One region of the Streptomyces sp. MCA2 genome, then DNA from elsewhere that is predicted to be linked to it. Evidence: riboswitches for the same ligand, from Rfam matches in the RefSeq annotation. Region 1 holds a riboswitch; each other region holds the start of a gene.

Region 1 (4,364 bases):
CCCGGCTGTTTCCAGGTCGTTCACCTCGTCCCGCAGGGCGAGCGCCACCTGCCGGGCGGTCTCGCCGAGCGGCTGGTCGTCGCGGACGAAGGACCAGGCGAGCATGGTGACCGGACCGGTGAGCATGCCCTTGACGGGCCGGTCGGTGAGCGACTGGGCGTACGTCGTCCAGCGGACCGTCATCGGCTCGGGGCGGGAGATGTCCCCGGCCAGGATCGGCGGGCGGACGTAGCGGGTGCCGTAGGACTGCACCCAGCCGTGCTGGGTGGCCAGGTAGCCGGTGAGCTGCTCGGCGAAGTACTGGACCATGTCGTTGCGCTCGGGCTCGCCGTGCACCAGGACGTCGATGCCGGCCTTTTCCTGGAAGCCGAGGACGTCGCGGATCTCGGTCTTGATGCGCTCCTCGTACCCCGCGGTGTCGATCCGCCCGGCCCGCAGATCGGCGCGGGCGGTGCGCAGTTCGGCGGTCTGCGGGAACGAGCCGATGGTGGTGGTCGGCAGCAGCGGCAGCCCCAGGTGCGCGCGCTGGGCGGCGGCGCGCTCGGCGTACGGCTGCGAACGGCGGCCGTCGGCGTCGGTGACGGCCGCGGCACGGGCGCGCACCGCCGGGTCATGGGTGAGCGCCGAACCCGCCCGGGAGGACAAGTCCGCGCGGTTGGCGGCGAGTTCGGCCGCGATGGAGCCGGTGCCCTGGGCCAGGCCACGCGCCAGCGTCACGACCTCCGCGGTCTTCTGCCGGGCGAAGGCCAGCCAGCGGGCGATCTGCGGGTCGATGTCCCGCTCGGCGGCGGCGTCCAGCGGCACATGCAGCAGCGAGCACGAGGACGAGACATCGACCCGGTCGGCCAGGCCGAGGAGGGTCCCCAGCGTGGCCAGCGACTTCTCGAAGTCGTTGATCCACACATTGCGGCCGTTGACGACACCGGCCACCAGCCGCTTGCCGGGCAGCCCGCCGACCGCCGCCAGATCACCGAGGTTGCCGGCCGCGGCACCGGTGAAGTCCAGCGCCAGTCCGTCGACGGGCGCCTTGGCCAGCACGGGCAGCGCCTCGCCCAGCCGGTCGAAGTACGAGGCGACCAGCAGCCGCGGGCGGTCGCCGAGCGTGCCGAGATCGCGGTAGGCGCGGGCCGCGGCGTCCAGCACGGCGGGGGAGCGGTCCTGCACCAGCGCCGGTTCGTCCAGCTGCACCCAGTCGGCGCCGGCCGCCCGCAGATCGGCGAGCACCTCGGCGTAGACGGGCAGCAGCCGGTCGAGCAGCGTCAACGGGTCAAAACCGGCCGCGACACCGGGCGCGGGCTTGGCCAGCAGAAGATAGGTCACCGGCCCGACGAGGACCGGGCGGGCGCTGAGGCCGAGACCGAGTGCCTCCGTCAGCTCGGCGACCTGCTTGGCGGAGTCCGCGGCGAAGACCGTGTCCGGACCCAACTCCGGTACCAGGTAGTGGTAGTTGGTGTCGAACCACTTGGTCATCTCCAGCGGCGCCACGTCCTGCGTGCCGCGGGCCATCGCGAAGTAGCCGTCCAGAGGGTCGGCGGCCACCGCGGCGCGGTGCCGGGCGGGGATCGCGCCGAGCATCACGCTGGTGTCCAGGACGTGGTCGTAGTACGAGAAGTCGCCGGTCGGCACCTCGTGGACACCGGCCTCGGCGAGCTGCTGCCAATTGCCGCGGCGCAGCTCGGCGGCGGTGCCGCGGAGGGCGTCGGCGCCGACGCGGCCCTTCCAGTAGTCCTCGATGGCCTTCTTCAGTTCACGGTGCTGCCCCTGACGGGGATAGCCGTGCACGGTGGCGTGTGCTGCCGCGGCTGCGGACGTGCTGGTCACGGAACTCTCCTTCGCGAGTGTGTCTCCATGGACCCCGGGGACGGGTCGAGGACGCGAAGGGACGGCAAACCGGACGGACCCCGGCGCATTGCCGCCGTGTGATGCCCGTCTGATGTCCGCCGACCCGCCCTCGAGGTCACCGAGATCTCCCCGCGCACCGGTCGCGCGGGGGCACTGGCAGGTCTTCGGACTCGCGGGCACGTCCGCCGAAGGCGGACATCTACTGGCCGTCGCTTCCCAGACCCGGCCGGGCCCAGTGCGTATGACGGCGGTCGTTCCCACTCACCGCTGCGGGGCAGTCCCGGATTTCCACCGGGTTCCCTCTTGCGACGCGCCTGCCTGGCGGGCAGGGCGAACCAGTTGCTGCGGCCACCCTAGGGCATGCCGTCAACGCCCCTCCCGGCCCGTGCCCCGGCCGCGGCCGGAACCGGACGCCGCCGCCGGGCCGCGTCTTGCGCTGGAGCGCGCTCCAGCTCCTAGCGTGAGCGCACCACAGGAGAGCTGCCCCGATCGAAGGGAACCACGTGCGCTACACACTGTTCGGCAGGACCGGTCTGCGGGTGAGCGAGCTGAGCCTGGGCACCATGACCATCGGCGAGGACTGGGGCTGGGGCGCGGACAAGGACACCAGCGGCCGGATCCTGGACGCGTATGCGGACGCGGGCGGCAACTTCATCGACACCGCCAACAACTACACCGAAGGCGCCTCGGAGCGGATCCTGGGGGAGCTGCTCGAAGGCCGCCGGGACAGCTTCGTCCTGGGGACCAAGTACACCTGCGCGACCCGCAAGGGCGAGGTGAACGCGGCGGGCAGCCACCGCAAGAACCTCGTCCGGTCGGTGGAGACGAGCCTGGACCGGCTGCGCACCGACCACCTCGATGTGCTGTGGGTGCACGCACGGGACAACTTCACGCCCGTGGAGGAGGTGATGCGGGCGCTGGACGACGTGGTCCGGTCCGGGAAGGTGCTCTACGTCGGCGTCTCGGACTGGCCGGCCTGGGAGATCGCGCAGGCCAACACCCTCGCCGAGCTGCGCGGCTGGACCGCGTTCGCGGGCTCGCAGCTGCGCTACAACCTGCTGGAGCGGACCCCGGAGCGCGAACTGCTGCCCCAGGCCCGCGCCTTCGACCTGGCCGTGCTGGCCTGGGCGCCGCTCGCGGCGGGCCGGCTCACCGGCAAGTACCGCCGTGGTGAGACGGGCCGGCTGGATGTCGTCGGCGAGGACGGCCGGCTCGACGACCACGCCGAGGAGACCGTCACCGCGGTGCTGGAGATCGCCGAGCAGGGCGGCTGGAGCCCGGCGCAGGTGGCGCTGGCGTGGCTGCGCAGCCGGCCCGGCAACATCATCCCGATCGTCGCCGCCACCAAGGAGAGCCAGCTCCTCGACAACCTGGCCGCCGTCGATGTCACGCTGGACGCCGACGCGCTGGCGCGGCTCGACCGGTGCAGCGCGGTGCCGCTGGGCTTCCCGCACGACTTCCTGCGGGAGCCGGGCATCACCGAGAACGTCTACGGCGACCGCTGGTCCGAGATCGATGACCGGCGCTCCACGTACCGCCGTACGACGAGCGAGATCTGCTGACCCGTACGTATCGCCGCGTACGGTGCCACGTCGCCGCCCCGGCGGCCGGCTGCCCGGTACGCCGAACGCCGCCGCCCGGATGGCCGGGCGGCGGCGTCTGCGGTCTAGTGAGGTGGGTGTGGCCCGCGCGGGCCGGACCGGCCGGACCGAAGGAGACGGACGCCCGATGAGGAAGATCGCCAGGACGGCTGTCGCCGCGGCCACCGCCGCCTTGTCCGCCGCGGACCCCGCGGCGTCCACCCGTACATGAAGGCCTCGCCCACCGTCCGCCGGCCCGGCTGCCGTCGCTCACCGTGAGGCCGGGAGAAGCCGTGGCACTGGACAACTCCGTACCGGAGCGCGGGCGGCCCCGCCGGGTCGCCCGCGGTGTCGCGCGGCTGCTGGCGGCGGCCGGGCTGGCCGTGGACGCCTACGTCCACGCCCGGCTCGCCGGCCGGTACGACGAGGTCACGGCAACCCTCGGCCAGGGCCTGCTGTTCCGCGTCGACGCCGCACTGGCCGTGCTCGCCGCCCTGCTCGTGCTGACCTGGCGCCGCCCGGCGGCCGACACCTTCGCCTGGCTCGTCGCGACGGGCGGGCTCGCGCTGCTGCTCCTCTACACCTACGTGGATCTCGGCGCGCCGGGGCCGTTGCCGGACATGTACGAACCGGGCTGGAGCGGCGAGAAGAAGCTCGCCGCCCTGGCCCAGGCCGTCGCCGCCCTGGCCACCGTCTTCCTGCTGCTCACCCGCCCCCGCGTCCTCGGCAGGCACCGCAGATGAGCGTCCCGCGCAGGGTCAGTGCGTCAGCGCGCTGCGCTGCTGCCACTGCTCCCAGCTCTCCTGCCAGACCTCCAGGCCGTTGCCGACGTCGGTCTTGTTGGTGTTGGCGGTGCCCTTCACCTCGACCGTGGAGCCGATCGGCAGGAAGTCGTAGATCCTCTTGGCGTCCGAGGTCGTCATGCCGAAGCAGCCGTGGCTG
Region 2 (4,364 bases), on a different contig from region 1:
CCGCCGGTGCGCGCCATCACGACATAGACCTGCGCCGCGCCTGCTCCGGAGATGAACTGCTTGACTCCGTTCAGGACGTAGTGGTCGCCGTCGCGTTCGGCGCGGGTGCGCAGTGCCGCGGCGTCCGATCCGGCGCCCGGTTCGGTCAGGCAGTAGCTGCCCAGCGCCTCCATGGAGCACAGATCCGGCAGCCGGCGGACGCGTTGCCCCTCGTCGCCGTACCGGTCGATCATCCAGGCGACCATGTTGTGGATGGAGAGGTAACCGGCGATGGACGGGCAGCCGGTCGCCAGGACCTCGAAGATGAGTGCCCCGTCGCTGCGGGTGAGGCCGGAGCCGCCGGATGCCTCGCGCACGTAGACACCGCCGAGGCCGAGGCCGGCGGCCTTGCGCAGGACATCGACGGGGAAGTGCTTGTCGCGGTCCCAGGCGACGGCGTGCGGCGTGAGGTGTTCCTCGGTGAAGTCGAGGGTGACCTCGGCCAGGGCGAGCTGGTCCTTGGTGAGAGTACTGTTCATCGGGCTCATCCCATCGTCGGGATGGTGAAGCTCGCGCCCTCCTTGACCCCGGAGGGCCAGCGCGAGGTGACGGTCTTGGTGCGGGTGTAGAAGCGGATCGCGTCCGGTCCGTGCTGGTTCAGGTCGCCGAAGCCGGACCGCTTCCAGCCGCCGAAGGTGTGGTAGGCGACAGGGACCGGAATCGGTACGTTGACGCCGACCATGCCGGTGTTGACGCGGCGGGTGAAGTCACGGGCCGTGTCCCCGTCCCGCGTGAAGATCGCCACCCCGTTGCCGTACGGATGCTCGCTGGGCAGCCGCAGTGCCTCCTCGTAGTCGGCGGCGCGCACCACACAGAGGACCGGGCCGAAGATCTCCTCCCGGTAGATCCGCATCGCGGGGGCGACCCGGTCGAAGAGCGAGGCACCCGCGAAGAACCCGTTCTCATACCCGGGGAGTGTGAAGTCGCGCCCGTCTACGACGAGTTCGGCTCCTTCGGTGACGCCGATGTCGACGTAGCGGCGTACCCGGTCGAGGGCGTCCCGGCTCACCAGCGGACCGAAATCGGCGTCCGGGTCATCGGAGGCACCGATCCGCAGCATGGCGATACGATCCTTGAGGCGGGCGACCAGGCGATCGGCGGTGTCCTCCCCCACGGGAACGGCAACGGAGATCGCCATGCAGCGTTCGCCGGCCGATCCGTACCCGGCGCCGATCAGGGCGTCGACGGTCTGGTCGAGATCGGCGTCCGGCATCACGATCATGTGGTTCTTGGCGCCCCCGAAGCACTGGGCGCGCTTGCCGTGCGCGGCGGCGGTGGCGTAGATGTCGGCGGCGATCGGGGTGGAGCCCACAAAGCCGACGGCTTGCACGCGGGGATCCGCAAGGAGCGTGTCGACCGCCTCCTTACCGCCGTTGACCACATTCAGCACACCGGGCGGCAGACCGGCCTCCAGGAAGAGTTCCGCGAGCCGCAGCGGTACGGACGGATCGCGCTCCGACGGCTTGAGGATGAAGGCGTTGCCGCAGGCGATGGCCGGCGCCGCCTTCCACAGCGGGATCATCGCGGGGAAGTTGAACGGGGTGATGCCGGCCGTGACACCGAGCGGACGGCGCAGCGAATGGACGTCTATACCGCCGCCCGCGTTGTCGGTGAATTCCCCCTTGAGCAGATGGGGGATCCCGGCGGCGAACTCGACGACCTCCAGGCCGCGCTGAAGGTCACCGTGCGCGTCGGCGACGGTCTTGCCGTGCTCGGCGGAGAGCAGCCGGGCCAGCGACTCCCGCTCCCCGTCGACGAGTTGGAGGAACTTCAGCAGGACCCGGGCGCGGCGTTGCGGATTCCACTCGCCCCACTCCTGCTGTGCCGACTCGGCGTCGGCGATTGCCCGCTCGGTGTCGGCCCGCCCGGCCAGCGGGACACGGGCCTGGACCAGGCCGGTGTTGGGGTCGTACACGTCGGAGAAGAGCCCCGACGTTCCCGGTGCATGCTTGCCGCCGATGAAATGTGTCAGTTCACGGACCATGAGAGCCTGCTCTCGTCAGGTGCGATCCGGGGATGGCACGGCAGGCCGCAGACCACACCCGGTGGGGTGCGCGTACGGGCAGGCCGTGGGACGCGAAGGCCGAAGAGCCGTCGCGGAACTAGGGGTTGGCGTGCGCCACCGCTTGCTCCGCCGGATCACCTGGGTCGTGGGTACGGACCGGTGCCATGCGTGTCTGCTCCATCCTCGTGGACAACACGGAACACCCCGCGGCCGGTATCCTGACTCCCGGATCAGCGCGCGCCCTCCGGCCTTCCCGACGGACTTCTCCGTCAGTGGCCTGTCCTGCTCGAAGAGCACACTTCCCGGTCACAGTGGCGGGACCGCGCCGGATTCACGCCGGCTTCCCTGCACCGCGGGCCTTGCCCACGAACATATAGTTGGACGTCCTAGTAAGTCCACCCCGCCCCGCCGCACCAGGGGACCCAGGCCGTTTCTTTCGGGTCGTCGTGCGGTCCAGATGTGGATGGTTGCGAGGTGGGGTGCTGCTTGGTGGAGGGTGGCGGTCTTGTCGAAGGCCGGCAGGCGGCCTCCGGCACGGCCCCGTCGTCTGCGGTTCGCGAACCGGTCTCCCGGTGGAGGCCCAGGGCACGACTACCTTCGGCACCAACCACCTCGACGGCGCACGCACCTCGGAACGCCTGATCGCCGATGAACTGGCCCACCAGTGGTTCGGCAACAGCCGACCCGGGCATTAGCTGATGTTCGACGACCGGCTCTACGAGAACACCCCCAGCCGGTGCTGCGTCAGGAGGTGTCCGGCGACCCCGCCGTCACGACCCGACCGCCGACGGAACCGTGAGGTCCCAAGGCCCCCGAAGGGTGCTGGTGGGCGGGAATCCTCAGCGCAGGCCGCGTGGCGACGGGGCTGCTCCGAAACGAGAGCGGACACTCACCCAGTACGACCGATTCAGACGCATTTATTCATGCTGGAAGCGTGACGCAGGAGGAGATCCCGGTGGAGCTGAACCTGACGGACAAGGTCGCCGTTGTCACTGGAGGCAGCAAGGGCATCGGGCTGGCCGTCACCGAGGCACTCGGCCGTGAGGGCGCGCGCGTGGTGGTCGGCAGCCGTACGGAAACCACTGAGCTGGCAGCCCTGCGCGAGCGATACGACGTCACCTTCCACTCCGTGGATCTGGCCGACGCCAACGGTGCCGACACGCTGGCCCAGGAGGCAGCAGACCGACATGGCCGGATCGACGTGCTGGTCAACAACGTCGGCGCCACCAACCCACGCTCCAGCTTCCTCGACGTCGATGACGCAGCGTGGACGCACGCCCTCAACATGACATTCCTGAGCGCGGTGCGCGCCAGCCGTGCGTCGTTGCCACACTTGCTGGCCCACGGCGAGGGCGCGATCGTCAACATCAGCTCGGTCAACGCCCGCCTGCCGTTCCCCATGGTGGTGGACTATTCAGCGGCCAAGGCCGCCCTGAGCAACCTCACCAAAGCTCTGTCGGAGGAGTTCGCTCCCCGTGGCGTCCGCGTCAACGCCGTCGCTCCCGGCCCCGTACGCACCCCGTTCTGGACTGCCCCCGGCGCCTTCGCCGACACCGTCGCGGCCAGTGCGGGCGGCACGGCACAGGAGGCCCTGGACCAGGTCGTACCCCAGCAGATGGGCATCTCCACCGGACGCATCACCGAACCCCAGGAGGTGGCCGACCTCGTTGCCTTCCTGGCCTCCCCGCGTGCCGGCAACATCACCGGCGCCGAATTCGTCATCGACGGAGGCCAGATCAAGACCACCTGACAGGGGCTCGGGCGAAGGACGGTGGGCAGGTCCGTTGCCGCCGAGGAAGCCAAGACGGGCGCGATCGCCCACGCCACCGACCGAAGCGGCCGTTCGCCGACCGGGACTACAACTACGACACGTATCGCAGTCTGCTGTGGGAGCGGGTATCAAGCCGCCAATGGCTGCCACCGGCCGCCACCGAGGTGGCTTCGCAGACGTTGTGGCAGAGCCGCTACGCGTGTGCATATCCAGATGTTCAACGGGTCAGCCGGACACCGGGGCGAGATCGGCGGCGCCGAAGGAGACCGAGAACCGCTCGCACCAGATCACGACGCTGCGGAGCTTCGACAGGTCCGTGCCGGCCGGGACGGTGTAGTTCTGGCTTCCGAGGTTCCCCTTGAGCTTCCCCAGCGCGACTGCCCCGTCATCGAGCCCGGCCTTGGCCGCATCGGCGGCCCGGGCCGAAAGATAGACGCGTACATCCGGCCCCTCGGAGGTCTTGAGGTCCTCCAGCCGCAGCACTTGGCCGCCATCCGCCAGCCGGACCGTACGGGCGGTGCCACTGGTGTCGTGCTCGTGGGTGACGAA
Region 3 (4,364 bases), on a different contig from region 1:
CGTGCCGGCCTTTGACTCGATGTCGTCCTCGATGCGCTCGCCCAGCATCTGGTACCCGCCGCAGATGCCCAGCACCGGGCGGCCCTCGGCGGCCCGCCGGGCGACCGCGTCCGCCAGCCCGCGCTCACGCAGCCACTCCAGCGCCCGGACCGTGCCCCGGGTCCCCGGCAGCACCACCAGGTCCGCGTCGGCCAGTTCCTCGGCCCGGTCCACGAACCGCACCACCACGCCCGGTTCCGCGGCCAGCGCGTCCACGTCCGTGAAGTTCGACATCAGCGGTACGGCGGCGACCGCCACCCGCAGCACCTCCGCGCCGTGCGGCGGCGTCACCACGCTCTCACGCACCGCGCCCCGCAGCGACACCCTCAGGCCGTCCTCCTCGTCGATGCCGAGACCGTGGGAGAAGGGCAGCACCCCCAGCGTCTGCCGTCCGGTGAGGCCGCGCAGCATCTCCAGTCCCGGCTCCAGCAGCGTCACATCGCCCCGGAACTTGTTGACCAGATACCCGGCGACCAGCGCCTGGTCCTCCTTGGACAGCAGCGCGGTGGTGCCGAAGAAGGAGGCGAACACCCCGCCACGGTCGATGTCACCGACCACCATCACCGGAATACGGGCGGCCCGCGCCAGGCCCATGTTCACGATGTCGGTACGCCGCAGATTGATCTCGGCGGGGCTGCCGGCGCCCTCGCAGATCACCGCGTCGTACGTCCGCCGCAGCTCCTGGAGGCAGTCGGTGACCGTGCCGAGCAACTCCTCCCGGCGCCCGGCATACAGCGCCTTCCCGGCGGACGACCCCCCGGCCTCCCCGAAGTACCCCCGCGCGCTGAGCTCACCCACCGGCTTCCCCAGCAGCACCACCTGGCTGCTGCGGTCGCTGCCGGGCTTGAGCAGTACGGGATTCATCAGCGCGGTCGGCTCCACCCGCGCCGCGGCGGCCTGCATCGCCTGGGCCCGTCCGATCTCCGCGCCCTCGCGCGTGACGAACGAGTTCAGCGACATGTTCTGCGCCTTGAACGGCGCTACCCGGACGCCCTGCCGGGCCAGCCAGCGGCAGATGCCCGCCGTCACCACGCTCTTGCCGGCGTCGGACGTCGTACCGGCCACCAACAGGCCACCGCCGACGGCCCCTCCGGATGCCTTGAACCGCCCGTTCACCGGGTCCTCCTCATGCGCCGGGACCCCGGCTGTCGTGAACCGTACGCGCCACCGCACCCGCGGCCCTGCGCGTCACTGCACCTGCGGACGGGCGGGCCGTACGCAGCAGGGCCCGCCGCACGGCGCCGAACGCCGGCCGCGCGGCCACCGTCGTCACCAGCGCCAGCGCGCTCACCCGGCGCGAGAGCCGCACCGCCCGTTCGATGTCGGCCACCGCGACCGGCGGCGCCCCCTCGTTGAGCACCGGACGGTGTTCCACCCGCCCGCCGTACGCCAGCGTGCCGCCCAGCCGTACGCCCAGCGCGCCCGCGAACGACGCCTCCACCGGGCCCGCGTTGGGGCTCGGGTGCGCGCCGCCGTCCGCCCGCCAGGCCCGCAGCGCACCGCGCCGGTCGGGGCCCGCGAGCACGGTCAGTGCGGCGGTCAGCCGGGAGCCGGGCCAGCCGGCGAGATCGTCGAGCCGGGCCGAGGCCCAGCCGAAGCGGAGGTGGCGCGGCGACTTGTGCCCCACCATCGCGTCCAGGGTGTTCACCGCCCGGAACGCCACCAGGCCGGGCACCCCGCCCAGCGCGCCCCAGACGAGGGCGCCCACCACCGCGTCGGAGGTGTTCTCGGCGACCGACTCCACCACCGCGCGGGCCATCTGCGGCCCGTCCAGCGCCTGCGGATCGCGCCCGCACAGATGCGGCAGCCGCTCCCGTGCCACGTCCAGATCACCCGCCGTCAGCGCCCCGCCGACGGCCCGCGCCTCCCGGCCGAGCGAGGTGCCGCCCAGCACGGCCCAGACCGTCGCCGCGGTCAGTGCGACCCGGGCGCCGTTGCGGAGGGGGGACGGGGAAACGGCAGCGCCCTGCACGGCACGCTGGAGCAGCGCGGCGCCGGCGGCGGCACCGCCCGCACACACCACGGCATGCGCCGCCCCGTATCCGCGGTGATCGCGCCACAGCCGGCGCTCGACGGCGCCCGCGGCCCGGCCGAAGGCGGCCACCGGATGGCCGCGCCGGGGGTCCGCCGCGATCAGGTCGGCGAGAAAGCCGAGGGCCGCGCCACACACATATCCCGCGTGTTCGCCGCGCATCGGATCAGACGTCCGTCATGCCTCGAAGGGCCCCTGCGGCAGCGGGCAGTGGAGATCTGGCAGGGCGGCCGGGCATGGCGGTATGTCCTCACTCAGGGTCCGCGCCCTGGCTCGACGTGACGGCGACAAGAGTCTCCTGGCTCCCCGGATCGGCGAGTCCTCCGGCCTTCCAGTCCCGGTGTACGTCATCGGACGTACGCGAGGCGGACCGTGGCCTTCGTTGGAGGAACGCTCCCCGGTGACAGTGGCGGGACCGCGCCGGATTCTCACCGGACTTCCTCATCTGTCGCCGAATGGCTCCGGCAGTCCACCACGCCCCGCGAATGCCCGTCAACTCACCCTTGACCTGCGACGCTGTCCTGTGGCACGGGCTGTGGCGCACGCCACAGCGTGGCAGCCACGTCACAGACGGTTGCCCCCGCCCCTGATCTCACGTCACTATCTGGTGCACGGCGGCGACGGGGCCGCCGGAAGGGGGCCGGGGGATGCCGCAGAGCGCTGACCGCCACGAGATCCGTATCAGGATCACGGGCACGAACAATCCTGACCAGGACATCGAGGACCTCAAGGCGTGGCTGGAGCGCGAACCGTGGCTGGACCGGAGCCGCCACGACTGGCTGCTGCGCCCGCGGCCGCAGGACGAGAGCGACGACGGCCCCGGTGACATGGCCGTCGGCGTCGACGACCTGATCCTGGTCATCGTCGGCGCCGTCGCCGCCGAGATGACCAAAAGTCTCACCATCGCCCTTCAGGAGTGGCTGCGACGGCGCCGGGAGGAACGCGACACCGGCGAGCGGCCCACCGTCGCGGTCGGGAGCGGCGACGGGGACCTGCGCGCGCTCGGCGACGCGGGCCCGGGCGCCGTGGCCCCCGAACACCCCGATCCCGGCAGCCCGGCAGACGGGAGCGGCCGCACCGCCGGGGACTGAGCCGGATGTCCGAATACGACGCACGGGGCAAGGTCAACCGGGCGCTGCTGATCTGTGTCGACGACTACCGCACGCTGCGCCCGCTCCCCGCGGTGAAGGACAACGCCCGGGAACTGGAGCGGGCCCTGCTCGCCCCCGGCACCGATCTGTTCACCAAGGGCGAGGTCGTCACCTGCCGGCCTCAGGAGCCCTGGGAGGTGGAACAGGCGCTGGACACCGTCGTCCAGGAGGCGCGCGGGCTGCTGCTGGTGTACTTCTCCGGCCACGGCCGGGTGGGCCGCGACGGCGGCAATCTGCAACTGATGGTCGGCGCCTCGGAACGGCGTCACAAGACCGTCTCCTGGCAGGACACCGTGCTGTCCTATCTGGACAACGCGCGGGCCGACCGGATCGTGATCGTCCTGGAGTGCTGTTACGCCGGCAACGCGAGCGAGGCCTTCCACTCCTGCCGCAACCCCACCTCGCTGCTGATGGCCGCGCAGCCCAACCGCCGTATCTTCAGCGGCGAGGAGCCCACCGGGGGCAGCGTCTTCACCCGCGCCCTGGTGCAGACCCTGGAACGGGGCATCCCCGGCAAGCGGTTCGTCACCTTCGAGGACCTCGTCCGGGCACTGCGCGAGCAACTGGCCGGTGAACGGACGCCGATGGGCGATGTCTGGGAGCCGCGCTCGGCGAAGCAGAACACCGTCGACGACGTCATCCTGTCCTTCGCCACTCCCGAGGACCGCCCGCCGACCCCGCTGCGGATCCGCTTACGCCGCTGGCTGAAGTCGTACTTCCGGCACTGGCCCAGACTCCTGCTGATCCTGGCGATCATCTTCGTCCCGGCCACCACGGGCGTCGTGCTGCTCCAGCTCGCGGACGGCGCGGCGCCCTGCCCGCCCGCCCTCGAACTGCGGCTGCTCACCGCCCCCGAGGCCGAACCCGCGCTGCGCCAGGCGGCCTTCGACTACGAGATGTCCCAGGCCAACACCCGGCCCCTCAGCGGCGAGGGCGACCTCCCCGACGGCTGCCGGCGCGCCCAGATCACCGTGTACTCCGCCGCCAAGGACCAGGTCGACCAGGGCTTCGCGGCCGCCGACCGCTGGCAGGGCGAGGCACACGGCACCGGCAAGGAGCGGCCGGGCGACCAGGGCATCGACCCCCTCCACCGGCCGGGACCGCAGCCCGACATCTGGATCCCGGAATCCACCGCCGACTAC
Region 4 (4,364 bases), on a different contig from region 1:
TCCGGGCGCTGCTCGACGAGGTCTGGTACGTGGAGCTGGACACGCCGGAGCGGATCCGGCGGCTGGTCGACCGGCATGAGCGCTTCGGTCGTCCGCGCGCCGAAGCCGAGCGGTTCGTGCACGCCTCGGACGAGGCCAACGCCCGTGTCGTGGCGGCCACTCGGGACCGCGCCGACCTCGTCATCACCTTCGCACCCGAAGAGGCCCCACCTCCGCCGACCGCATAACCCCGCTCCCCCGCCGCTGTCTTCCGGCGAGCAGCCCGGCCACCGACAGCGCGCCCCACCCCGCGGACACCGCGGCCGCCTTCAGCTTGCGGTCGCGGCCCGGCAGCGTCGCGCCGAGGAGTACGGCGTCCCCGAAGTCCGCCGCCATCCGCACATACGCGGCGGTGCGCAGCGCCTGGCCCTCCGGCGCCAGCGCCATCGCCAGCCCGCTCACCGCATCCCGCCAGGCCAGCGGGCGCAGCGAGGTCCGGGTCGCCGGCTCGGTCCGCCCCTCGGCGTCGACCAGCCCCGAGGGCCGCGCCAGCAGATCGGGCGCCACCGCCACCGCCACTCCGTACACGGCCGTGGCCACCCCGACCGCACGCAACAGACCGACCTTCATGGGCCGTCCACCTTTCTCGTCCACCGTCCGAGCGGGCTCCGTCATGCCCACCGCCTCATCAACTCCTTTCCGCGGCAACCCTCTTCCCAAACGACATCGCCGATGTCATCATGACATCATGAGTGTCATTGAGGGGGATGTGCAAGGGAGCGTCGACGAGGTTGCCGAAGAGGATGTCGAAGGGGACGCCGTGAGTGTCGTCGCGAGCCATACCGAGCGTGCCGGCGGCGGGGATCCGACGCCCGCCGAAGACCTGCTGTACGGCGTCATCCGACGCCTGTGGCCACTGCACCGCACGGTCGTCCGCGCGGTGGAGCACGAGCTGGCGGGCACGGGCATGACGGCCGGCGAACACGCCCTGCTGGACGCGCTGCGCAGCGAAGGCCCGCAGACCGTGCCGCAGTTGGCGCGCGCCATGGGGCTCGACCGGCAGCCGGTGCAGCGCTGGGTGAACCACGCCGCGGAGCTGGGTCTGGTCGTGACGGCCCCGAACCCCGCACACCGCCGCTCCTCCCTGATCCGGCTCACCGCCGAAGGCACGGCGGCGATAGGCGGCATCCAGGCGTTCGAGGCGTCGGAGCTGCGCCGGCGGCTGGCCGATCTGCCCGCCGGGGACGTCCGTACCGCACTGCATGTACTGGACCGGCTCGGCGAGGAATTCCGGCATCTGGCGAACGGCCCGCGCAGTGCGCCGGAGGAAAGCGACAGTCAGGGCAGTTGCGGCAGTGACGGCAATAGCGATGACAATGGCATCACGCCCGCTTCACCGCATCAGGTACACAAAGGACGGCCCGCAAGATGACCCGAGGAATCACCGCCTGGTCCGAGATCGACAACGGCATCGTGCCGGTCGACGACGGCGAGCTGTTCTACGAGACGGCCGGCTCGGGCCCCGCGGTGGTGCTGCTCCACGGCGGCATGCTCGACCAGCACATGTGGGACGAGCAGTTCGCCTGGCTGGTGAACTCCGGCCTGCGCGCGATCCGTTACGACTTCCGCGGCCATGGACTGTCCTCCACCGTGGCCGGCGACTACGCCAACCACGACGACCTGTGCGCCCTGCTCGACGCGCTCGATGTCCCCGACGCCGTCCTCGTCGGCCTCTCCCATGGTGCGCGGGTCGCGCTCGACACCGCCATAGCCCACCCGGACCGGGTGACGGCCCTCGCGCTCGCCTCCCCCGGGATCAGCGGCCGCGCCTTCACCGACCCCTTCCTCCTGGAGCACATCAAGGCGCAGGTGGCGGCGATCGGCGCCCCCGACGGCGCGGAACGCTATGTCGAGCACTTCCTGCGGATGTGGGTGGACGGACCGCATCGCGAACCGTCCGCGGTGCACCCGGGATTCCGTGAGCGGATGCGCGCCTCGGCGGAGGCCAATGTGGAGGTGCATGCCGACGGGGCGGGCGCCGGTATGCCCCTTGAGGTCGGCGCCGCCGACCGCCTCGGCGAGATCCGGGTGCCGACGGTCGTGTTCGACGGTGACCTCGACAGCAGCGACATCTCCGCCAACGCCCATGCGATAGCGCTGACCGTCCCCGGCGCCCGAAGAGTCCGGATACCGGGCGCGGCCCACATGGTCAATCTGGAGAACACCGCGCTCTTCGACCACGAACTCCATGCCTTCCTCTCGGCCCTGGAGTACTGACGCCCCGCGACCACCGATCGCCCACCGCCCAGGGCCCGGCCCCGCGAACCTCGCACCTCCCGGGCGGCAGTTAGAGTGACCGGGCCGTGGTGTACGGGAAGACCGGTGACGGACCGTGTGGTCCCAGTCCGGAGCGGCCCTCGCCACTGTGATCGGGGAGTCTTCGCCCCTTCCACCGGCGCACGACGCGCCGGTGGCGCCACTGACCGCAGCCCGCGGCCGGGAAGGCGGGGGCGGACGCGTACACCCTCCCCCAAGCTCTCAAGGAGCAGGGTGGTACCCCCAAGCCAGGAGACCGGCCACGGCATCTCACGAACTGATCCACGAGGTGCTGGAGCGTGACCGCCGGATGGCCCTGTCCACCGATACCCGCAACACCCCTGCTTCCGCCGCTTTCCGCTGGCGCCGGCAGGACACCGTCCGCACCGCGGGCCTGATGGCCGTCATAGCCGGTCTGCACGTCGTCGCCTTCGGCGTGCTCTTCCTGCTCGTGGTCCCCCATCACTACGCCGTGGGCAGCCAGGTCTTCGGTGTCGGGCTCGGCATCACCGCCTACACCCTCGGCATGCGGCACGCCTTCGACGCCGACCACATCGCCGCGATCGACAACACCACCCGCAAGCTGATGGCCGACGGAAAGCGGCCGGTGTCGGTCGGCTTCTGGTTCGCCCTCGGGCACTCCAGTGTCGTCGTCGCGATGGCGGCCCTGGTGGCGGGCGGCGCCCAGCTCGCGGGCACGCTGCTCAACGACGAATCCCGTACGCACCAGATCCTGGGCACGATCGGCACGACGATCTCGGGTACGTTCCTCTACCTCATCGCCGCCCTGAACCTCATCGCGCTGGCCGGGATCTGGCGGGTCTTCCGCGGTATGCGCAACGGCCACTACGACGAGGCCGAGCTGGAACAGCGCCTCGACGCACGCGGCTTCATGAACCGCTTCCTGGGCCGGTTCACCCGCTCGATCACCCGTCCCGGCCAGATGTTCCCGCTCGGCTTCCTCTTCGGGCTCGGCTTCGACACCGCGACCGAGGTGACCCTGATGGTGATGGCGGGCAGCGGCGCCGCGGCCGGCCTGCCCTGGTACGCGGTGCTGTGTCTGCCGCTGCTCTTCGCCGCCGGGATGAGCCTGTTCGACACCCTCGACGGGACCTTCATGAACTTCGCCTACCAGTGGGCGTTCTCCAACCCGGTGCGCAAGGTCTACTACAACCTCACCATCACCGGCCTGTCGATCGCCGTCGCCTTCTTCATCGGCACGATCGAGCTGGTGACCGTGCTGCACGACAAGCTCGCCCTCAACGACCCGCTCACCGGCTGGATTTCCGGCCTCGACCTCGACAATGTCGGCTTCCTCATCGTCGGCCTCTTCGTGGTGGTGTGGGCCGCGGCGCTGGCGTACTGGCGACTGGCCGGCGTCGAGAAGCGCTGGGCGGCGCGAACGAAGCCGACGCCGCAGGCGGAGCCGACGGAACAGGCAGAGCAGGCGGAGCAGGCAGAGCAGGTGGAGCAGGCCGCGCCGGGCGCCTGAGGCACCTCAGCCCCAGCAGCCCCGTACGCAGCCGCCGCCCGTATCACCGCCCGTGCCCGTACCGCCGCCCGGGCGCGGCTGCCCGGTCAGGTGGCCGAACCGGCCGCCGCGCCCGTCATCAGATCCGGCCCCCAGCGCTCCAGCGCCGCCGCCAGGTCGAGGGGCAGCAGCCGGTCCGGCTGGTCCGGGCCCGGCCAGTCCTCCCGCGGGACCCGCCACATCACCTCGAACTCGATGCCGTCCGGGTCCTTGGCGTACAGCGACTTGGCGACGAGGTGATCACTCGACCCCACCAGCGCGCCCCGCTCGACGAGCCGTGCATGTGCCGCGACGAGTTCGCCGAGCGTGCCGGTCTCCCAGGCCAGGTGGTAGAGCCCGACCCGACCGGCCTCGGGCCCCGGTGCGTCCGGTCCCACCGCGAACAGCGCCAGGTCATGGTCGTTGAGCGAGCCGGGCGCGCGGAGGAACGCGGCCCGTCCCGGAATCTCGGTCCCCACCTCGAGCCCGAGGGTGTCGGTGTAGAAAGCGACCGACCGCGCCACATCGCGGACGTAGAGCACCGCGTGGTTAAGACGTC

Evidence for each region. A riboswitch is a leader RNA that binds a small molecule or an ion and turns the genes downstream of it on or off. The one in region 1 is predicted to bind cobalamin.
Region 2: it holds a riboswitch for cobalamin, as region 1 does, so the genes downstream of both, M8I34_RS02445 (CoA-acylating methylmalonate-semialdehyde dehydrogenase) here and metE (5-methyltetrahydropteroyltriglutamate--homocysteine S-methyltransferase) in region 1, are expected to answer to the same signal.
Region 3: it holds a riboswitch for cobalamin, as region 1 does, so the genes downstream of both, M8I34_RS31145 (cobalamin biosynthesis protein) here and metE (5-methyltetrahydropteroyltriglutamate--homocysteine S-methyltransferase) in region 1, are expected to answer to the same signal.
Region 4: it holds a riboswitch for cobalamin, as region 1 does, so the genes downstream of both, M8I34_RS18270 (HoxN/HupN/NixA family nickel/cobalt transporter) here and metE (5-methyltetrahydropteroyltriglutamate--homocysteine S-methyltransferase) in region 1, are expected to answer to the same signal.

What each region holds. Positions count from the first base shown of each region.
Region 1 is NZ_JAMJFM010000020.1:104,889-109,252, reverse strand. It holds partial or broken gene metE (5-methyltetrahydropteroyltriglutamate--homocysteine S-methyltransferase) at 1-1,821, opposite strand, end outside; cobalamin riboswitch at 1,995-2,182, opposite strand; gene M8I34_RS18835 (aldo/keto reductase) at 2,346-3,404, shown strand; gene M8I34_RS18830 (hypothetical protein) at 3,716-4,165, shown strand; gene M8I34_RS18825 (Ig-like domain-containing protein) at 4,181-4,364, opposite strand, start outside.
Region 2 is NZ_JAMJFM010000002.1:139,385-143,748, forward strand. It holds gene M8I34_RS02440 (acyl-CoA dehydrogenase family protein) at 1-518, opposite strand, end outside; gene M8I34_RS02445 (CoA-acylating methylmalonate-semialdehyde dehydrogenase) at 524-2,023, opposite strand; cobalamin riboswitch at 2,235-2,421, opposite strand; gene M8I34_RS41195 (hypothetical protein) at 2,617-2,739, shown strand; gene M8I34_RS02450 (oxidoreductase) at 3,000-3,794, shown strand; gene M8I34_RS02455 (DM13 domain-containing protein) at 4,041-4,364, opposite strand, start outside.
Region 3 is NZ_JAMJFM010000048.1:8,464-12,827, reverse strand. It holds gene M8I34_RS31150 (cobyric acid synthase) at 1-1,155, opposite strand, end outside; gene M8I34_RS31145 (cobalamin biosynthesis protein) at 1,166-2,233, opposite strand; cobalamin riboswitch at 2,363-2,516, opposite strand; gene M8I34_RS31140 (hypothetical protein) at 2,719-3,162, shown strand; gene M8I34_RS31135 (caspase family protein) at 3,168-4,364, shown strand, end outside.
Region 4 is NZ_JAMJFM010000019.1:125,688-130,051, reverse strand. It holds gene M8I34_RS18290 (nucleoside/nucleotide kinase family protein) at 1-227, shown strand, start outside; gene M8I34_RS18285 (hypothetical protein) at 184-609, opposite strand; gene M8I34_RS18280 (MarR family winged helix-turn-helix transcriptional regulator) at 728-1,411, shown strand; gene M8I34_RS18275 (alpha/beta fold hydrolase) at 1,408-2,256, shown strand; cobalamin riboswitch at 2,327-2,575, shown strand; gene M8I34_RS18270 (HoxN/HupN/NixA family nickel/cobalt transporter) at 2,606-3,787, shown strand; gene M8I34_RS18265 (VOC family protein) at 3,874-4,364, opposite strand, start outside.